Desulfitobacterium hafniense DCB-2: one gene and its partner. Each later gene encodes a partner of the first gene's protein in a complex. Links are inferred from orthologs where the notes say so. Each region holds a gene or a part of one and is shown on either strand. Other genes may lie near its edges.

The links.
Region 2: the proteins of gcvH (region 1) and DHAF_RS14445 are in contact, whole or in part, in a crystal structure (PDB 3A7A), measured with the Escherichia coli proteins. The link is inferred for Desulfitobacterium hafniense DCB-2 from one-to-one orthologs.

The regions. Positions count from the first base shown.
Region 1 is NC_011830.1:4,280,682-4,288,192, reverse strand. The notes cover bases 1-2,760. They hold gcvH (glycine cleavage system protein GcvH), read left to right. Parts: upstream 1-1,067; coding sequence 1,068-1,454; downstream 1,455-2,760. Other genes in these bases: gcvPA (aminomethyl-transferring glycine dehydrogenase subunit GcvPA), read left to right, coding at 1,455-2,760; gcvT (glycine cleavage system aminomethyltransferase GcvT), read left to right, coding at 1-935. In the rest of the region: more of gcvPA, read left to right, coding at 2,761-2,795; aminomethyl-transferring glycine dehydrogenase subunit GcvPB, read left to right, coding at 2,792-4,255; DHAF_RS20125 (hypothetical protein), read left to right, coding at 4,594-4,803; DHAF_RS20120 (phosphate propanoyltransferase), read left to right, coding at 4,920-5,498; DHAF_RS20115 (L-2-amino-thiazoline-4-carboxylic acid hydrolase), read right to left, coding at 5,772-6,425; DHAF_RS20110 (TetR/AcrR family transcriptional regulator), read right to left, coding at 6,665-7,276. UniProt on the Escherichia coli protein: The glycine cleavage system catalyzes the degradation of glycine. The H protein shuttles the methylamine group of glycine from the P protein to the T protein.
Region 2 is NC_011830.1:3,101,174-3,104,136, forward strand. It holds DHAF_RS14445 (lipoate--protein ligase), read right to left. Parts: upstream 2,003-2,963; coding sequence 998-2,002; downstream 1-997. Other genes in the region: DHAF_RS14440 (aldo/keto reductase), read right to left, coding at 105-974; DHAF_RS14450 (D-serine ammonia-lyase), read right to left, coding at 2,047-2,963. UniProt on the Escherichia coli protein: Catalyzes both the ATP-dependent activation of exogenously supplied lipoate to lipoyl-AMP and the transfer of the activated lipoyl onto the lipoyl domains of lipoate-dependent enzymes.

The DNA.
Region 1 (7,511 bases):
GTGAGGTGGAGTTGAAGGGAAAGGATAGCCTTGCTTTTTTGCAGTACCTATTGACCAATGATGTGTCGCGAATTCAGGATAACCAGATTCAGTATTCCCCCATGTGCACCTCTGCTGGGGGTGTGGTGGATGATCTGCTGGTCTATCGTTATAGCCGGGAGCATTTTTTGCTGGTGGTCAATGCCTCCAATACGGATAAGGATTTTGCCTGGATGCAGGCTCAAGCTGAGGGCTTCGAAATAAGTCTGGAAAATCGCTCCGGGGACTTTGCCCAATTGGCTTTGCAAGGCCCTTGGGCGGAGAAAATCCTGCAAAAGCTGACAAGTATGGATTTAGCACAGATCAACTACTATTGGTTTAAGCATGGGGAAGTGGACGGAGTCCTTTGCCTGATTTCCAGGACAGGTTATACCGGGGAAGACGGCTTTGAAATTTACCTGCCTCCCGAGCATGCTCCCCGGATGTGGGAAAGAATTCTCGAGGTTGGAGGGTCGGAGGGAGTTCAGCCCATTGGTCTGGGCGCCCGGGATACTCTCCGTTTTGAAGCCAGGCTGCCTTTATACGGCAATGAACTGGGGCCGGATATCACACCTTTGGAGGCCGGGCTAGGGTTTTTTGTCAAGCTGGAGAAGGATAACTTTATCGGTAAAGAGGCGTTATCAGCCCAGAAGGAAAAGGGAGTGCCGAGAAAGTTGGTAGGCCTGGAAATGATCGAACGGGGCATAGCCCGCTCCCATTATCCCCTTCAGAAAGAGGGTAAAGAAATCGGCTTTATTACTTCAGGTTCTTTTTCACCTACTTTAAACAAAAACATTGCCCTTGGCTTGATTCCCCCGGAGTATGCTCAAATAGGGGAAACCTTGGATGTGATCATTCGTGGGAAAGCCGTTAAAGCCCGGATTATTCCTTCACTGTTCTACAAACGGCAGGGGTAAAGCGGTGCGAAAATCGTCCTCGCCGGGCAAGGCAGGTTTTAAGTGCTGCAGAGCACTGGGGATGTTAAAAAACACGATTAAATGGGGTTAGGGACCTGTTCCTTTTCCCCGCAAAATAAGGAGGATGATAGTATGAATCCAGTAGAATTAAAGTACAGCAAATCTCATGAGTGGGCTAAGGTCGAAGGAAATACTGTGACTTTGGGGATTACGGCTCACGCTCAGGACAGCTTAGGAGATGTGGTCTTTGTGGAGCTGCCTGATAACGATACCACGGTGGTGGCCGGGGAGGCCTTTGGAACCGTTGAATCCGTCAAGGCCGTGTCGGATATGATTGCTCCGGTCAGCGGCAAGGTTATCGATTATAATCAAGAGGTGCTGGATTCTCCGGAACTTCTCAATGATGATCCTTATGGTGAGGGATGGCTGATTAAGGTGGAAGTGGATGATCTGACGGTATTGGATGAACTCTTATCAGCCGCGGAATATGAGGCGTTTCTTGCGGAGGAGGGCCAATAAATGAATTATGTGCCGAACACGGTGGACCAGCAGGAACAGATCCTCACCCGGATTGGCGTGGGCTCCCTTGAAGAGCTTTTTGCGGATATCCCGGAAAGCGTTCGGCGCCAGGCCCAATTGAAGATTCGGGAAGGGCTGTCTGAGCTGGAACTGGTAAAATATATGGGCAGGCTGGCTGCAGAGAATAAAACGGTGGAAGAGTATACCTCTTATCTGGGAGCGGGGGCTTATGAGCATTTTATCCCCAGCTATGTGGATCAGCTCTTGCTGCGCTCGGAGTTCTATACGGCCTATACCCCTTATCAACCGGAGATCAGCCAAGGGACCTTGCAGGCCATCTATGAGTTCCAGACCCTTGTCTGTGAGCTGACCGGAATGGACGGGGCCAATGCTTCCATGTATGATGGGGCATCGGCCCTCGCCGAAGCAGCTTTAATGAGCTGTGACGCCACCCGGAGAAAGAAAGTCCTGGTGCCTCAAACGATTCATCCGGAATACCGGGAGGTCCTCCGGACCTATCTGCTTCCCCGGGGGGTGGAAATCCTGGAGATCCCTTATCAGGAGGGAGCTGTAGACTCTGAGGCTTTAGAAAAAGCATTGAATACCGAGGTGGCGGCGGTTCTGATCCAAAGCCCTAATTTCTTCGGTATGATCGAAAAAGCTGTAGAGATCGGCCAAATGGCTCATGCCAAGGGCGGACTGCTGGTGATGGCGGTTAATCCGGTGTCTTTGGGATTGCTTAAATCTCCCGGGGAGCTGGGGGCGGATATCGTGGTCGGCGAGGGTCAGCCCTTTGGCAATCCCCTGAACTTCGGCGGTCCCTATCTGGGGTTTCTGGCTTGCCGGGAAAAATATGTACGCCGGATGCCGGGGCGGATCGTAGGCGCCACCAAAGATAAAAACGGCAAGAAGGGCTATGTGCTCACTCTGCAAGCCCGGGAACAGCATATCCGCCGGGAAAAGGCAGCCTCCAATATCTGTTCTAACGAGGCCCTTTGTGCCCTGGCTTTTACCATTCATCTCTCGGGATTGGGAAAACGGGGATTAAAGGAGATGGCCAGGCTTAATCTGCAGAAGGCCCATTACGGGGCTGAGGAGATTGGCAAGCTTCCCGGCATGAGCCTTGCTTTCCAAGGTCCTTTCTTCCATGAATTTGTGATCAAGACTGAGGTCAGTCCCCGCAAAATCAATGAAGCTCTTTTAAGCCATAAGATCATCGGCGGTCTGGAGCTTTCCCGCTTCTACCCTGAGCTGGATCAGCATCTTCTCTTCTGCGTAACGGAAACCAAGACCAAGGAAGATATTGACAGGCTGGTGGCCGGAATGGGGGAGATAAAATGAGAGCCTTGGAACCGCTGATTTTTGAACTAAGCAGGGAAGGGAGAACAGGGGTAAGCCTGCCCTCCTGCGATGTGCCGGAAATTCCTCTCGAGGATCTGATTCCTCAAGAGTTTTTAAGAGATAAGGAACCTGAACTGCCGGAAGTTTCCGAGGTGGATGTGGTCCGTCACTTCACCCGGCTCTCTTCCTTCAATCATGGAGTGGATACGGGTTTCTATCCTTTAGGCTCCTGCACCATGAAATATAACCCTAAGGTTAATGAGAAACTGGCCCGCTTGCCGGGCTTCAGTCAGATTCATCCCTATCAGCCGGAAGAATTAACTCAGGGTGCCCTGGGTTTGATGGTTGAACTCCAGGAGGAACTTGCCGAGATTACCGGCATGGATGCCTTTACATTACAGCCCGCTGCCGGTGCCCATGGGGAGATGACCGGGATTCTGATCATCAAGGCCTACCATGACCACCGTCAGGATGTTAAGCGCAGGAAGGTTATTGTTCCCGATTCCGCTCATGGGACCAACCCGGCCACAGGGGCCATGGCCGGCTATGACATTGTTCAGGTGCCCAGCAATGAGCGGGGAGGGGTGGACATCGAGGCCTTGCGCCAGGTGGCCAATGATGAAGTGGCTGCCTTGATGCTGACCAACCCTAACACTCTGGGATTATTTGATGAAAACATCCTGGAAATCGCTGAAATCATCCACTCTGTGGGGGGCCTGATCTATTATGATGGAGCCAACGCCAATGCCATTATGGGAATAGCCCGCCCCGGGGATATGGGCTTTGATGTGGTGCATCTTAATCTGCACAAGACCTTCTCCACTCCCCATGGCGGCGGGGGCCCAGGGTCAGGCCCGGTAGGGGTGAAGGAATTCCTCGCTCCCTATCTGCCTAAACCCGTGGCAATCCGGACCCCTGAGGGCCGTTACTCATGGGATGAGGACCGTCCGCTCTCCATTGGCCGGGTAAGAGCTTTTCAGGCTAATTTCGGAGTCCTGGTAAAGGCCTATGCCTATATCCGGGCCTTAGGCGGAGAAGGGCTGAAAGCCGCCTCTCAAAATGCCGTCCTCAACGCCAACTTCCTGATGAGCATCCTGAAAGAGCATTATCACCTGCCCTATGACCGGGTGTGCATGCATGAGTTTATCATCACTCCCAAAAATCTCAAGAACTATGGCATCCATACCTTGGATATTGCCAAGCGGCTTCTGGATTATGGCTACCATCCCCCGACGATCTACTTCCCCCTCATTGTGGAAGAGGCCATGATGATCGAGCCTACAGAGACTGAGAGCCTGGAAACTCTGGAGCAATTTGCCCGAGTGATGATCCAAATCGCTGAAGAAGTGAAGCAGGACGCGGAAATGGTGAAAAATGCCCCCCATGATACCCTGGTAACCCGTTTGGATGAAACAGGGGCTGCCCGCAAACCCGATCTGCGCTGGCGGAAACCGCAGTAAGGGCTTTGTCGCCATAGCAGCAGCCATTAGTGAGTAATCAGAAGGCTATGATTAGTAAAAAGATCTCCCTGCCGTTTTTTTGGCGGGAGATCTTTCGATACTTTTTTGGGGGCATCTTCAAGGCCTCTCTTAGCTCCCATAGCCTTTCCCAAGACACCCGACCATGCCGCTTAAGCGGCGTCGGTAAAGACGGAAAAAGCTGCTTGGATCGGTAACTTATCCTACAAAACCTTGCATGCACAAACCCGAAAAGCAGCCCAAGGATTTTGCTTTATGAAAGGAAGCGAATTTAAGCGAGCGGAAACAAAACTTCGCGAAAAGCATGCAGCGGAGAAAGGTTGGAAACAGGACGTTTCCAACCCGCCATTGAGCAGGAGCGATTTGGCGGGGTACCTTTCGGAGCGGAGGGCTTGAGCGGTAGTTTTGTCCGCGCAGCTTATGGAGCGACTGGTGTAAAGCAAAATCCTGGAGACTCGGCTTTCGCCTCTCTTCCAGAACAACATGTAATGCCCCAAGCAGCTTTAGGAAAGGCTAAGAAAACCCTTTAAAAAACCCTTAAGCCAAAGTAACAATTTTCAGATACAGATTTTTGCCGAATTGTGGAGTATAATTAATCAATGTGCATACGAGAAGCTTGCAAAATCTAAACCAGGAGGTTATTATAATGCAAACCTTTAAAGTTCCCGTAGGAATTTCCAATCGCCATGTTCATCTCTCTGAAGAACATATTGAAATTTTATTTGGTGCCGGACATCAGTTGACCCGGACCAAGGATTTATCCCAGCCCGGTCAATTCGCCTGTGAAGAAACGGTAACCCTGGTGGGGCCAAAGGGCACCATGGCCAATATCCGGGTGCTGGGACCTGCCCGCAAAGCAACCCAGGTGGAATTGGCAGCCACGGACACCTTTAAGCTTGGCGTCAAACCCCCGGTCCGGGATTCGGGAGATCTTTCCGAAACGCCTGGTTTGGAGCTGGTTGGCCCTGCCGGAAAAGTGCAGATCGAAGCCGGAACCATTATTGCTGCCCGCCATATTCATATGACTCCGCAAGATGCTGAAAAATACGGTTTAAAAGATGGAGATCATGTCAAGGTCCAAGTCACCGGGCCACGGGCCGGGGTCTTTGAACGGGTATTGATTCGGGTAAACCCCAATTATGCGCTGGATATGCATGTGGATACGGACGAAGGCAATGCCTTTGGTTTAAAAAATGGGGATTTGCTGGACGTTATTATCGAGTAAGAACTCACTCGGCATCCCCATTGGTAATGAGGCAATAGGGATGCTGTACGTATACTATTCGAATGAGAACAACGCTAATAAAATAAACCTGTCACAGGAAGAGGAGTTTCTTGTCCTGGGACGGGTTTTTTTACAATAAAACGCTATGCGTTCCGGTGGTCGTGTATGAAGCGGAAATAGAAAATCCTTTGCTTGCGAACCGCCGCCCGGAGGGAAAATTGTTTTGCTGATCACGTACGGCGAGGAGCTGGTGAAGAGGTGCTGCACGCATCTTTACCGGCTCGGGGGATGACGGACATTCGTTTTTTTTACAACATGAAATCTGCATACATCATCGCCGTCGGCCAGCGTTTGGGTGCGAATCAGATTCGCTCCCATTTGGTCATAGGTAATAAAATCAATGTTACAGATATATTTTACGAGAGCAAAGCAGTCTTCGCGTTTTCCAAGCTCGCATATGGCGCACTGACGAAACGTGGTGATGTGCTCGTCCGGACCTTTTATTTCATGTGTAAAGACCCAATCCGTACTGTATTCCCGTTTCTGCGAACGCTCCGCGGCGATGGTTTTTTGGCGCATCATTTTTTCGGAAAAGGCATCCTTTTGGGAATAGGATTTGAGCAAGAACGGTGTATGTGCCGCATGATCTGTCATTTCCCCGAACATTTGCTCGCTGATGGTGCCGTTCGCTGCCTTATAAACCGCAAAAAACATCGCAGCCATGATAAGACCTGAGCGGAAAATGTTATCCTTACCGCCCACCGAAGGGGTTCTGAGCAGCATTTCCCGATATTCCTTCTTCGCTTTTCTGCGGATCAAAGCTGTTTTTTCTTTTCCCAGGATGCCGGTAAGATAGCCGAAAACCCTTTTACTAAACATAAGAAACAAAATTCTTGCCTGCATATCATAGGTGAAGGTTTCTTTCATTGCCGTTCCTCTCCTCATCTCACGTTAATGAAGCGCCAGTCCGTTGACAAAAATCTTTCCTTTGCGCTCCCTGCCGGAAAGCTTGTCGCCGGCTTCCCCCGGCAGGGCCTGACATAGGACAGAATGCTCCCTATGACACCTTTTTTTTATTTATTCTCCTCCTTGGGGGGAGTTTTAGTTAGTGAATGCTAACTTTTATGTTAAAAAATTTTGGCATGTTCGGTCTCGTGCTTTAAGGTTCAAAACCCTAAAACAGCTTGCCAGTTAAAAAATTTAGTAATGATGCGGCAATGGTGCAGCGCTTTTTCTTTGGAAAAATCATGGATAATCGTTTCGAACAGGGTGGACCAATATGCCGTCAGGAGGATGTGGAGCTCATCTTCGTCAATGCGGTTTTTTGTAAGCCCCCGGGCAAAGGCTTTTTCCACAAAGGCCAGGGTATGTTTGGTGTTCTCAGCTACAAAATCATTCAAAAAATTCGCATATACGGAGCCTGCGGAGCAGCACAAAAGAAGCTTAAAGCCGTCGTATCTGGAGTAAAGAAACTCGATCCATCTTTGGTGGGTTGCTTCCGACATATCCCACACCGCCTGCATTTCTGCCCGTTCCAGGTGCTCATAATTACTCTGTTCCACGGCTTCGCTTAAGGCGTTGATGTCCTTCAGAGTAGGTTCCAGTACGGCCGCGAACAATTCCTCCTTTCCGGAAAATCTTTTGTACAGAGCGCCGGTGGTGACGCCGGCTTTTTGGCATATTTCCCGCAAGGAAGCCTCGGCAAATCCCTTTTGCAAAAACTCTTCTTTGGCGCTGACCAATATCTTAGGATCAATGCTGCAATTGGGTAATGACATGACATCCCTCCCACGTAGATAACCGTGTTATCGATAACGATGTTATCAGTATAATGCAATCCTTTTTTCCTGTCAAGATATACGCCTGTTTCTGCAATTGCCGCCGAGCGGGTTGGGGTGAAATATCCTTGTCTGATTCGACCTTTTGTTAGGCATGACCATATAGACAACAAGTGGGTCGACAGTGTCGACCTGGCGAAGTAACAAAGTGTGCGAAAGCAGTCTTTGGGGACTT
Region 2 (2,963 bases), 1.2 Mb from region 1 along the record:
TACTATTATGCTACAAATATAAATAGTCCGAATGTGGCTATCAAATCACACAAGCCTATTCTCACAGTATCATGTATGTAAGATATCGATCTCTATCCGCAGTATTATAATATATCCAAATAAGTTTTATGTTGGGGGGCAGGAAAAGCGAGATTAATTCTTTGCCAATCTTCCTCATGGATCGAGATATCGTAAACCTGGGCATTATCCTTGACATGGTCGGGTTGAGAAGCCTTGGGTATGGCCATAACATTCTCCTGCCCCAAGACAAAGCAAAGGAGTATCTGCTCCACAGTCAGGCCATAGTTTTGGGCAATCTCCTGAACTACTGGGTTTTGGGCTATTCTTTGCCGTGTGCTCAGATTATGAGCCATGGGGCAGTAAGCCATCATCGGCAGCCGGTGCGCTTTGAGCCATGGCTGCAAATCATATTCAGTCCCCCGGGAATTTAAGTGGTAGAGCACTTGATTCGTTGAGCACCGATCCCCTCCGGGTGTTTGCCAAAGCTCTTCCATATCCTCCGTATCAAAATTGGACACGCCCCAATGCTTGATCTTTCCTTGAGCCACTAACTCGTTCATGCACTCCACAGTCTCTTCAAGGGGGATATTTCCCCGCCAGTGGAGCAGATACAGATCAAGATAGTCCAGGCCAAGACGCCTTAAAGAAGCCTCACAGCTTTTGAAGATCGTCTTGCGCCCGGCATGATGAGGATAGACTTTCGAGACGATATGGAGGGTTTCCCGAGGATAAGGCTTGATCGCTTCTCCCACTAATTCCTCCGCCGCTCCCTCTCCATACATCTCAGCCGTATCGATCAGGGTCATTCCGTACTCGATTCCCATGGCCAGAGCTTTAACCTCTTGCTGCCATAGCCGGCTTTTCTCCCCCATATACCAGGTCCCCTGGCCGAGTTTGGGCAGTTTGGTTCCATCGGGCAGAAGGACTTCCCGGAGGATCTTTTTCTGATTCATTCTCTCTACCTTCCTTTCCTCCCTTAAACGTCTTTAATCTTTTCGCCAATCCATTCTTTCATATCCTGAAGAATCATCAGATCTTCTTCCTGAACCTGAAGTGATTCCAAGGCAAGAAGCAATTCACTACTATTCAGAGTCCGGTTAAGAAATGAAGCACTGATCTCCTGGATGAGGTGTGCATTCATAGCATCAGAATAGATGGTTGAGCCAATAATCTTGCCTTGGCGCAGAGTAAAGCCTAATTCTATCCCTCCCCAGGGAAAACGGGTCTCCAGGACAAGGTCAAATTGGGGCGTCTTACCGTAGCGCCAATCCCAGGAAGCGTATTTTTCATAAAGTCCGCCCAGGTCATAATCCGTATCCTTTATACGCAGAGGCTCCGGACAGGCACCATAGAGGCTTTGAAAGCTTGCCATCAGAGTTCCCTTCATCTCCTCAATGGACAAATCCGGTAAATAATTGCGGAGGTTGGTGATCCGGGATTGAACCGACTGTACTCCCTTGGCCGCCATTTTTTCCTTGGATACCTGAAGGTATTTCCCCACTTTTTCCCCGTCCACATGAACAAGAACCGTACCGTGGTGGTATGCTTTATCTTTTTCAAAATAGAAAGCATTCCCCGAAAACTTCTTTCCCTCCACAGTCAGATCATTGCGGCCGGTAAATTCGGCTTGAATTCCTAAACTGTTTACTCCCCCTAAGATAACCTGGAGCTGTTTGTGCAAATCATAAAGCTCCCGATCCATAATAAAGGTAAAATTGAGATTGCCTAAATCATGAAAAACCGCCCCGCCCCCGGAAAGACGACGGGCCAGTTTTCCTCCATCTTCTTCAAGAAGGGTACAGCGGCATTCCTGCCAGGGATTTTGATTTCTTCCGATAACTACGGTGTTTTGATTTTGCCATAGATAAAGGAGAATCTGATCTTTCTCCACCTTATGTAAAAGGAATTCTTCCAAGGCCAGATTGTGCCAGGGATCAAATGAATCAGACAGCACAATTTTAGTTTTTACCGGGCAAGACATGGGGACCCCCCTCCTTATCGATTAGTATTACCTGAAATAACCCTCTATTTTCCTCGTGACAGATAGTCCTTCATCACTTCCTCAGGGACGAGACTGCCGCCGGTCGCCCAAATCAGATGGGTTCCCTTTTTCAATCCCTCTTCAAGCCGGTGCTCCCTGATATATTGAAGGCCTTCCTTACACAGCAGGAGCCGGGCCGGACCGGCCATTCCTGCCAAAGCCGAAGGCTCGCATTGTATCCCCTCTGCATGATCAAGAGCCTGCAGCAAGCGGAAAAGTTCTGCATCCTCCACGGTGAAGGCCCCGCTCAGCAAGCCTGCCATGATCTTGCCTACGAAGCGGGAAGCTCTGCCTACGGCCAACCCATCGGCTTCGGTCTTGTTATCCAGCCCAATATCCTGAACAGCGATGCCATCATGAAGCCCTGTCGCTAATCCCAACACCATACAGGGAGAATGAGTCGGCTCGGCAAAGAAACAATGAACATGCTCCTGGAACACCTGCTTTAAGCCAAAGGTCACTCCCCCCGGTCCCCCTCCCACCCCACAGGGCAGGTAAACAAAAAGAGGGTGGTCGGCATCAACCTTGCGGTTCAATTTTTCTAATTGCTCCTTAAGCCTCAGTCCTGCTACAGCATAGCCTAAAAACAGATCCCGGGAATTTTCATCGTCAATAAAGTGACAGCGGGAATCACCTTCAGCCTGCCTGCGGCCTTCTTCCACAGCCTTACTATAGTCGGAGGTGTATTCAATCACCTCCACTCCCTTGGAGCGCAAAAGTGCTTTTTTCCACCCTTTGGCATCGGCAGACATATGGACAGTGACTTTAAAGCCCAATTCAGCTCCCATCACGCCGATGCTCAACCCGAGATTTCCTGTGGAACCCACAGCAATTTTATAATGAGACAAAACATCTCTGAACGAAGAATCCTTTAACCTGGCATAATCGTCTTCCCTGGTCA